DNA from 3 places in the Neobacillus sp. Fa239 genome. Region 1 is predicted to be linked to each of the others. Evidence: predicted binding sites of a transcription regulator. Region 1 holds the regulator's gene; each other region holds the start of a gene.

What was found. Region 1 encodes Rex, which represses fermentation and respiration genes when NADH is low (regulators of the CRP and FNR family bind a similar motif). Its sites were predicted from a motif close to TTGTGAAATATTTCACAA; they were not measured.
Region 2: a site for Rex is predicted at 1,389-1,406, ahead of ACZ5XR_RS26650 (cytochrome C). Genes of this name have one in related genera too.
Region 3: a site for Rex is predicted at 1,824-1,841, ahead of ahlS (AhlS family quorum-quenching N-acyl homoserine lactonase). Genes of this name have one in related genera too.

Annotation. Positions count from the first base shown of each region.
Region 1 is NZ_AP041611.1:9,823-12,947, forward strand. It holds gene ACZ5XR_RS00050 (ABC-F family ATP-binding cassette domain-containing protein) at 1-434, opposite strand, end outside; gene moaC (cyclic pyranopterin monophosphate synthase MoaC) at 607-1,092, shown strand; gene ACZ5XR_RS00060 (redox-sensing transcriptional repressor Rex) at 1,128-1,784, shown strand; gene ACZ5XR_RS00065 (YhbD family protein) at 1,904-2,527, shown strand; gene ACZ5XR_RS00070 (cytoplasmic protein) at 2,540-3,125, shown strand, end outside.
Region 2 is NZ_AP041611.1:5,387,485-5,390,609, reverse strand. It holds gene nosZ (Sec-dependent nitrous-oxide reductase) at 1-757, opposite strand, end outside; gene ACZ5XR_RS26650 (cytochrome C) at 776-1,231, opposite strand; gene ACZ5XR_RS26645 (Crp/Fnr family transcriptional regulator) at 1,472-2,215, shown strand; gene bshB2 (bacillithiol biosynthesis deacetylase BshB2) at 2,318-2,986, opposite strand; gene ACZ5XR_RS26635 (YojF family protein) at 3,009-3,125, opposite strand, start outside.
Region 3 is NZ_AP041611.1:3,441,430-3,444,554, reverse strand. It holds gene ACZ5XR_RS16735 (S1 domain-containing RNA-binding protein) at 1-153, opposite strand, end outside; gene ACZ5XR_RS16730 (sigma-54 interaction domain-containing protein) at 350-1,705, opposite strand; gene ahlS (AhlS family quorum-quenching N-acyl homoserine lactonase) at 1,963-2,811, shown strand; gene ACZ5XR_RS16720 (zinc-dependent alcohol dehydrogenase family protein) at 2,826-3,125, shown strand, end outside.

The DNA.
Region 1 (3,125 bases):
ACAGAGCGGATATCAGCTTCATATTGATATCCTCCCTGTTCTTTGAATTTTACTTGGAGCTGGTCATATTCCTTTAATATTCTATCGTAGCTGCTAATTTCCGGGTCCGCCATTTGTTCTTCAAGCCTCCGAAGCGATTTTTCCATCGCTCTAAGGTCTTCAAACACGGTCAACATTTCATCCCAAATCGACAAATTCGATTCTAATCCGGTATTTTGGGCCAGATAGCCGATTGTTACATCTTTCGGCTTGATGATCTCACCGCTGTCGTGCGATATGAATCCGGCAATCATTTTCAAAAGGGTGGATTTTCCGGCACCGTTCCTTCCTACAAGGGCAACGCGGTCCCGGGTTTGTAATTCAAGTTTTATATTCGATAAAATAAGGTCAGCGCCATAATATTTTGCTAGTTGATTAACCTGTAATAAAATCATTCTATTCACCTCTATTACTTAAAAATAGTGTACCTTATTCCCCTTATATCGGCAATAAGTGCGATAATTCGACTAGGGAATAAGAAATTACTGTAAATTTGTCTTAATTCGCTCAAAGTTTCACACACATGAACGAAAAAATAGTGTATGATTTGATAGGAGGATTTTTTTTATGGCTGAATTTACTCATTTTAATGAAGAGGGCAGGGCGAAAATGGTTGATGTAAGTGATAAGCCGGAAACGGCACGTACAGCATTGGCCCATTCAAGCATCACTGTCAATAAAGAAATTTATGATAGAATTACGAATAATCAAATGAAAAAAGGCGATGTTTTAGCCGTTGCTCAGGTAGCAGCCGTTATGGCCGCGAAAAAAACATGGGATTTGATTCCGATGTGCCATCCCATTCCTTTGACAGGTATTAATGTCTCATTCTCTTGGAGCAGGGACCAAGAGGAGCTGTATAAGTTAAACATTGAGGCTGTTGTGAAAACAAAGGGCAGTACCGGTGTGGAAATGGAAGCGCTATCAGCTGCGACTGTATGTGCGTTAACCGTTTATGATATGTGTAAAGCAGTGGATAAAGGCATGGTGATCGGCCCGACTTATCTAGTAGAGAAAACGGGCGGTAAACATGGTGATTTTAAAAGGAATTAAAGGATACAAATCCATTCATGGGGGTGTAGGAGAACATGACGAATGATACAATGAAAATTCCACAGGCGACAGCAAAACGACTTCCATTATATTATCGATTTTTACAAAATCTGAGTGCTTCCGGGAAACAAAGAGTTTCATCAGCGGAATTAAGCGAGGCAGTGAAAGTAGACTCGGCAACGATTCGCAGGGATTTTTCGTATTTCGGGGCTTTAGGAAAAAAAGGGTACGGGTATAATGTCAACTACCTGTTAACCTTTTTTCGGAAAACACTCGATCAAGATGAATTAACAAAGGTAGCGTTAATTGGTGTAGGTAATCTTGGTACAGCATTTTTAAATTATAATTTTTTAAAAAATAATAATACGAAGATTCAGTGCGCCTTTGATGTCGACCCAAATAAAATGGGCACAACGATTGGGGATGTGCCAGTCTACCACATGGATGATTTAGAAGAGCAAATCATGAAAGAACAGATTCAAGTGGCGATTCTGACCGTTCCTGCTCCAGTGGCCCAAATGATTACCGATAAGCTTGTCAAAGCCAATGTCAAAGCGATCTTGAATTTTACTCCTGCAAGGTTAAATGTCCCATCATCCATTAGAGTTCATCACATTGACTTGGCAGTGGAGCTGCAATCGCTCGTTTATTTTTTAAAGCATTATCCGACAATAGAAATGGATGAATTGTAAAGAAAGAGGCCTTTCTACGAAAAGTAGAAAGGCTTTTTTTATTGATTAAGGGATTTTATTCCTGTCTTTACAACGTAACAGTGTTATGTTACATTGATTTTATGAAAGGGGTTATCAATATGAGCGAGGAGTTAATATCGAAAAAGGAATTATTAGATTTGGCCGGAATATCATATGGACAGTTATATAGATGGAAACGAAAGGATCTAATCCCTGAGGAGTGGTTTGTTCGGAAATCGACCTTTACCGGCCAAGAAACTTTTTTTCCAAAAGAAAAGATGTTAGATCGAATTAATAAAATTCAAACGATGAAAGAAAACTTATCCTTGGATGAGCTGGCAAACATGTTTTCCCCAAGCGTAACCGACTTAAATTTATCGAAGGATGAATTAATAAAACGTAACATTGTTTCGACAACAGTCGCCAATTTTTATTTAGAGCAGGAAAAAGGCAGTTTGAATTTCAATTTTTCAAGAATGCTTGAATTATTTGTTCTAGAAAAGCTTCTACAATCAGGGGAAATCAATTTGGATGAGGGGACCATGCTGCTGCAGCTGCTCATTGATCATCGTCAGGAGCTTAAGCAAAAAAGCGGAGAATTGGTGATTACGAGAAAGCTGGGTGTCTCTTCTTGTCTTTTATTGCTAAACGCAGAGGGTTTCCATTTAGAGCGGGGAACAAAAATGGTTGCTCAGCTTTCTCTGATGGCGTGTATCGAAGAAATTAAATCGAAATTACTATAAAGGAGAATGAAAATGGAAGTAAAAAATAGAGGAGATCTGGTTATTAATGGAATAGGGGCCTCGAACGGCGGACAATTCCATGATGTAACGTTAAACGGAAGAGGAACAATCAATAGTGATGTTGAATGCAGCCTATTTGATTGCAATGGTTCAGGGGTCATCAAGGGGAATGTAAAGTCAGAAAAGATGAAGATCAATGGTAATGCAAAGTTCCATGCGAGTATCGAAAGTCAGAAGATGACTGTGGATGGGTCGGCTAAAATCGACCAAAACGTTCAAGTGGAACATTTAAAGGTTTCCGGTCATGCTACTGTTGGCGGAAAATTAAAAGGGGAAGAAGTCATCATTCACGGCATCTTAAAAGTAGGAGAAGATTGCGAAGCTGAGAAGTTTAAAGCAAAATATCGCTTTACCATTGGCGGGCTTTTAAATGCGGATCTAATTGATGTGCAGATTTATGGAGATTGCAGGGCTAAAGAAATTGGCGGCCAAACGATAACCGTTAAGCAGCATAAAGGGTCATTAATCGGTACATTATTCAAGCCATTCTTCAATACACAGTTAGAAACGGAATTAATTGAAGGGGATAAAATTGACA
Region 2 (3,125 bases), 330 kb from region 1:
CTGTTGTTGTTGCTTCTTCTGTATTATAAGTGGTTAAAACAGCCCAATCGCCGGAGCTTTTCTTACCAGCGTCGGATAAGTCATAGGACCATGGTGGAAGGGCAACCTGATAAGCGATATTTAACTTTTCCTTCTTCTGGTCAAACGTTAACGCGCTCATGACGCCGCGGTATTTGGAATGATAATTATCAAGCGATTCATATTTCTGTCCTAGCGGAACCGCAAAGCGAGTTGGTAGGAACATGTACTCTGTGTTTTGCGTAACGAAGGCCGCACAGTGCGGACCGGCTGTATTCGGAACCTTGATAATGTCTCTTGTTGTCCAAGTGCTTAAATCGATGGCCGCTGCACGGCTGTTTCCTACGTCTGTGGCAAACAGGAACTTACCATCGTAATCACCGTTTGTTTCGGAAAGGGCTGGATGGTGAAGATCTCCCCATGTATAGCCGCCAAGCATTTTTTTGGTTCTGGAATCAAAGCCGTATCCTGTTGCCGGATCCGGTGAGAAGACCGGTATCGTACGAATTTCACGCATCGATGGCACACCGTATACAAATAACTGACCAGAGTGACCGCCGGAATCGATTAAGTAATAATCATCTTTTTTCCCAAATGGGACATAAACTTTTTCTGCATCGCTTTTATTGGTGCTGCTTACTGCTGCGGTATTTGTTCCCGAAGAGAAGTTAGCATAGGAGATCGTTGCGGCCAAGAATCCAGCAGCAAAACCCGAAGCGATTGGAATCCATTTCTTCATTCGTTTGCACCACCTTTTTTATTTCGTTTCAGATGCTTTCTTCAGTAATGCTATAACCTGCTTACGCTCTCCGTTGGTTAATGGTCTGCTTCCAAGTACACCTGACATAACAGCAGAGTTTGGTTTGGTTAGGAATTGTTCAATCGGAATACCGTGTTTATCTTTTACTTCAACATAGGCATGTGACAGGTCCGGACCAACTTGACCCCCATGTATATTTAAGGCACTCACGGAGTGACAGCTGATGCATCCTCTTTTTACGATGATGTTATCTTGATTAGCCGAAACCGTTGTCGCAGCTGGTTTAGATGTATCAGCACTTTGAGCCTTAGTGGAAGAGGTATCTGTTGTTTGCGTTTGCGTAGCAGCAGCTTGAGACTTTCCTGAATCGCCCATCATCACTTCAAACACAAGGTAGCCAAGACCAAATCCGAGTACTGCAAAAATAACAAAACTGATTAATGCCTTTTTCACTTTTTTCCCTCCTTTTATCTCTAATGAACATCTTCATCGTAATTTGTATTGAATGGCAATCATGTGACGTACGTCACACTGAATTTTGGGATTTTGAACGTTATGTGAAATGGCTTTCAAAGCCTTGCTATAGCAGGGCTTTGAAAAATTGAACGTTTTGTGAATCTCGTCACTTCTTCTTATTAGGATGTTGTTTACAATGGTATTACCAATAACTTTGAAAAGGATGGTGGAATAAGGATGATTCGAATTGATTGTTTAAAAGACCCGTACTTAACGGTAGTTCATAACGTCAAAACGGAGGAGCTTTTGCGAAAAATCGATATTTTTAAAGATTTATCGCCGCAGTCTCTAAAGGTTGTTGAAAAACGAATCCAATCATTTTCGTATAAAAAAGGAACAAGGATCATTACGGAAAATGATGCGGCCAGAGGTGTTTTCTTCATTCACAGCGGTGCCGTAAAGCTGACCAAACAGGATGAGAACGGAAATGAGGTCATTGTCTGCATCAAACAAAAAGGAGATATTTTTGCGGAGGCCTGCTTGTTCACCAAACGTGAAGAGTGCTATCCGGCCACAGCAACGATGCTTGAGGATGGCCGCCTGCTGTTTTTAGATAAACATGAGCTTGAGCGGGATTTATATGAAAACCCCGAGCTCTCGATTCAAATGATCCGCTACATGAGCGATAATTTGCGGGAAATGACGTCCACTTTAAGGGACGTGGCGCTGCTTGATGTGTACGCGAAAACCATAAAGCAATTAGAACGGCTCGGGAAAAAGTTTAATACGGGCGTGAACCGCTGGAATATTGAAATCCCCTTAACAGTTCAAGAGTTTGCGACGGTCGTAGGAACCACACGCGAAAGTGTCAGCCGCGTTTTCTCCACATTAAAAAAGCAGGAAATGATTGAAATGAAATCACGGAAGATTATCGTTCTTGATTGGTGCAGATTTTGCACGCTGCTGCATCCGGAATTGTAGATTTTAGTTGGGTGTGTAAGTCTAGTTTAGGGAGATTATAGAGTCGGGGACAGTAGCAAAGGTTCCTTTTTATAAAAAAATGAAGCCCTTCACGGTGAAGGGCTAGTTGAATTTGTAGGTCCAGAAGCGCTCGTTGTTGATCCAGTTCATGACTTGCGGATCTTTGTTGGCCAGTTTTTCGGACATGTTGCCGATCATTTGCTCGGTTTGGGAGCGATGGGCTTGAATGGCAGCTAGCTTTTTTTCAGCTACCGCATTGATGTTGTTGATGATATCCGGTTCGCCAAGCTCTTCGACACAATTATTTGAGAAGGCGACGCAGTGCAGTTTTGGCCGTGCGGCCTCAGGAAGCTTTTCGACAGCGCGAATGACGGCCGCACCGGTTGCCTCATGGTCTGGATGCACGGAGTAGCCTGGATAAAACGTGATAATAAGCGAAGGATGTAACTCATCAATTAAGGATGAAATGACATTCGTCAGTTTTTCATCGTCTTCAAATTCGATCGTTTTATCGCGGAATCCCATCATTCGTAAATCCTGGATGCCCAAGACGGCCGCGGCGTTTTTTAGTTCTTGTTTTCTAATTTTCGGCAGGTTCTCCCTGTTGGTAAATGGGGGATTGCCCATGTTTCTGCCCATTTCACCAAGCGTCAGGCAGGCATAGGTAACAGGGGTTCCATTCTGAACATGTGTGGCAATCGTCCCCGACACACCAAATGCTTCGTCATCGGGATGGGGAAAGACAACCAACAGCTTACGTTCTTTTTCCATAAGACATTCTCCTTTCCGTTCTTTATTCGAATGGGGTCGGGCTGATTTCTAAAGCGACGGCAAGCTTGCCTTTGCTGTCATGACCGGCGAGAAGCAAGCGGCCCTGCTCATCGATTTCAGAATGCGTAATCCCTTCTGC
Region 3 (3,125 bases), 2.3 Mb from region 1:
CTTGAGATGGTCATTCACATCTTTTACATAGCTATCCGCAACTTCACTGATATGCACTAGACCTGTTGCTCCATCCGGTAATTCTACGAATGCTCCAAAATTAGTGATGCCTGTTACTTTACCTTGTACCTTGCTGCCAACTTCAACTGACATAAAAATACCGTTCCCCCTCAATAATGTTAAAAACACTTTATTATAACAAATTTTCGACAAAAATAATATCCATTGGAGCCATTCAGTTAGCTTAATAACAAATAAACGGGATCACGGTAGCAATCCCATTTTTAAGATCCGATTAGCACCTTTCTATCCGGTGGCTGTATGGGTAAGATTAATATACCACTAATGGCTACCCATCTCGCTTCCACCGCTGCAGCTTTTTCACTAATGTGGTGTGATCAATTCCCAGTGATTTGGCGGCCTGGCGCAACGATGAATGATTGGCAATCGCCTCATTTACGATTCGTTTTTCCAGATGTTCTAATCTGCTTTTTAAATTCGATATCGGTTCATTGTCTATTTGTTGAAACTGATAGGGTAAATGATAGGGTTCAATCGTTGGCTCAAGTACGGAAGTAACAAGGTTCTCCATAATATTTTTCAGTTCCCGTACATTTCCAGGCCATTGATACTGGATGAGACAACACTTGGCTTCAGGTGTCAAGACCTTTTGAATTTTGTACCGTTGACAATATAAATCAAAATAATGATCAGTAAGCAGCTCAATATCTTCCTTACGCTCGCATAAGGGAGGGATCCGCAGTTCAATCACCGAAATCCTGTAGTAAAGGTCTTCCCTAAATTTCCCTTGTTTGGTTAAGGTCACGATATCCTGATTGGTGGCACTAATCACACGAATATTTACCGAAATGTCTGCTGTTCCTCCGATTCTCCGTATCTTCTTTTCTTGCAGCGCGCGCAGAAGCTTGACTTGCAGCTGGACGGGCATCTCTCCAATTTCGTCAAGCATAATGGTCCCATTATTGGCCAATTCCAACAACCCGAGTTTTCCTTCACGACGTGCTCCTGTGAAGGCACCCGACTCATAACCGAAAAATTCAGACTCTAAAAGTGTCTCAGGGATAGCTCCACAATTCACTTTAATAAATGGTTTATCCTTCCGATCGCTGAAATCGTGAATCAGGTTGGCAATCACCTCTTTTCCTGCTCCAGAAGGGCCGGTTAACAAAACACTAGTGGGGAATGGAGCAATTTGGGTTACTTTTTCATAAATTTTTTTCATTTGGATATCACGGAATAGGAATCTATTTTCTTCTTCATCCGTTGTAAAGGTAAATCGATAGTTTTGCATTCTTGAAAAAGTATTGGCTTTGCTTAGATCCTTTTGCAATGAATTCAGTTTGGTAACATCTCTTACACTAGTTACGACCATTTCAATGGTTCCATCTTCAGCAAAAACAGGATTTCCTGTTACAATTACTTCTTTTGTATGTGCGATGGTTTGCAATAGAGAGATCTTTTTCTTATCGCGTAAGACCTGAAGAGAAGCAGATTGATCGATATATCCTTCTTGAATTAAATCTTTCATATGCCTTCCAACGAGATGTTCACGAGAGAAACCGGTGATCTGTTCATAAGCCTGATTAACGAAAATAGTGATTCCATGACAATCTACAGCATAAATTCCATCCGTTGAGAATTCAAGAATGGCCAACATTTGTTTATTATTCAACATTTCAATCATAAATTTCCACCCTTTTGTAACATGTGGGTGGTGAAAACTTCTTATTTTGCTGAATTTTTTCACCACCTTACTAGTATGAAGTTATATCGCGTTTTTGTAAACCCTTACGAACTATGAATGGTGAAAAAATTCACCGATTCCAAATATTAAAAACTCGTAAATTAGCGTCAAAATGGCATTTTGAAAGTTGGCATGAATCTTGCAATTAATATATGCGTGGTTAATTTTAGTTGAATAAAAAAACAAGGAGGCTTATCATGGCAAATATTATAACACCAAAACCGAAGCTCTATGTGATGGATAATGGAAGAATGAGCATGGATAAAAACTGGATGATTGCGATGCATAATCCAGCGACGACAGACAATCCAACAATGCCATCTGAAATGGTAGAATTCCCAATCTACACAGTATTGATTGATCATCCGGAAGGAAAAATTTTATTTGATACTGCATGTAACCCTAATTCCATGGGGGCAGAGGGCCGATGGACAGAATCAACCCAAAAAGCTTTTCCATGGAAGGCTGGCGAAGAGTGCTATCTTCATCATCGTCTTGAACAACTGAGGGTTCGTCCGGAGGATATTAAATATGTCGTTGCTTCCCATCTTCATCTAGACCATGCCGGCTGTTTGGAGATGTTTACAAACGCAACGATCATTGTGCATGAAGATGAGTTTAATGGCACGCTTCAATCCTATGCCCAACATAAAAAAGAAGGCGCATACATTTGGGGAGATATTGATGCCTGGATTAAAAACCACCTGCAGTGGCAAACCGTCAAGCGGGATGAAGATTTCCTTGAACTAGCTTCTGGGATTCGCGTCCTAAACTTCGGAAGCGGTCATGCCTGGGGAATGCTTGGACTACATATTGATTTGCCTGAGAAGGGTGGAATTATTTTAGCTTCAGACACGATCTATACCGCTGAAAGCTTTGGACCACCTATTAAGCCTCCTGGAATTATCTATGATTCAGTCGGATACGCAAAAACCGTTGACAGAATTCGCCGCCTGGCAAAAGAAACGAATTCAGAGGTCTGGTTTGGCCACGATTCGAAGCAATTTGCCGAGTTTATCAAATCCACCGAGGGATATTACGAATAAAAGGAGAATGAGCAATGAAAATACGAGCAGCAGTACTTCATGAATTGGGCCTGCCTGCGCCTTATGCAGAAAGTAAACCTATCAAAATCGAAACACTGGAATTGGATCCTCCTGAACGCGGTGAAGTGTTAGTGCAAATTAAGGCGGCGGGTCTTTGCCATTCGGATCTTTCAGTCATTAACGGAAGCCGTCCACGTCCCATGCCAATGGCATTGGGGCATGAAGCTGCGGGCGTCGTTGTCGAAGTAGGGGAAGGTGTCACAGACTTGAAGCCAGGAGATCATGTGGTATGTGCTTTCGTTCCAAGCTGTGGT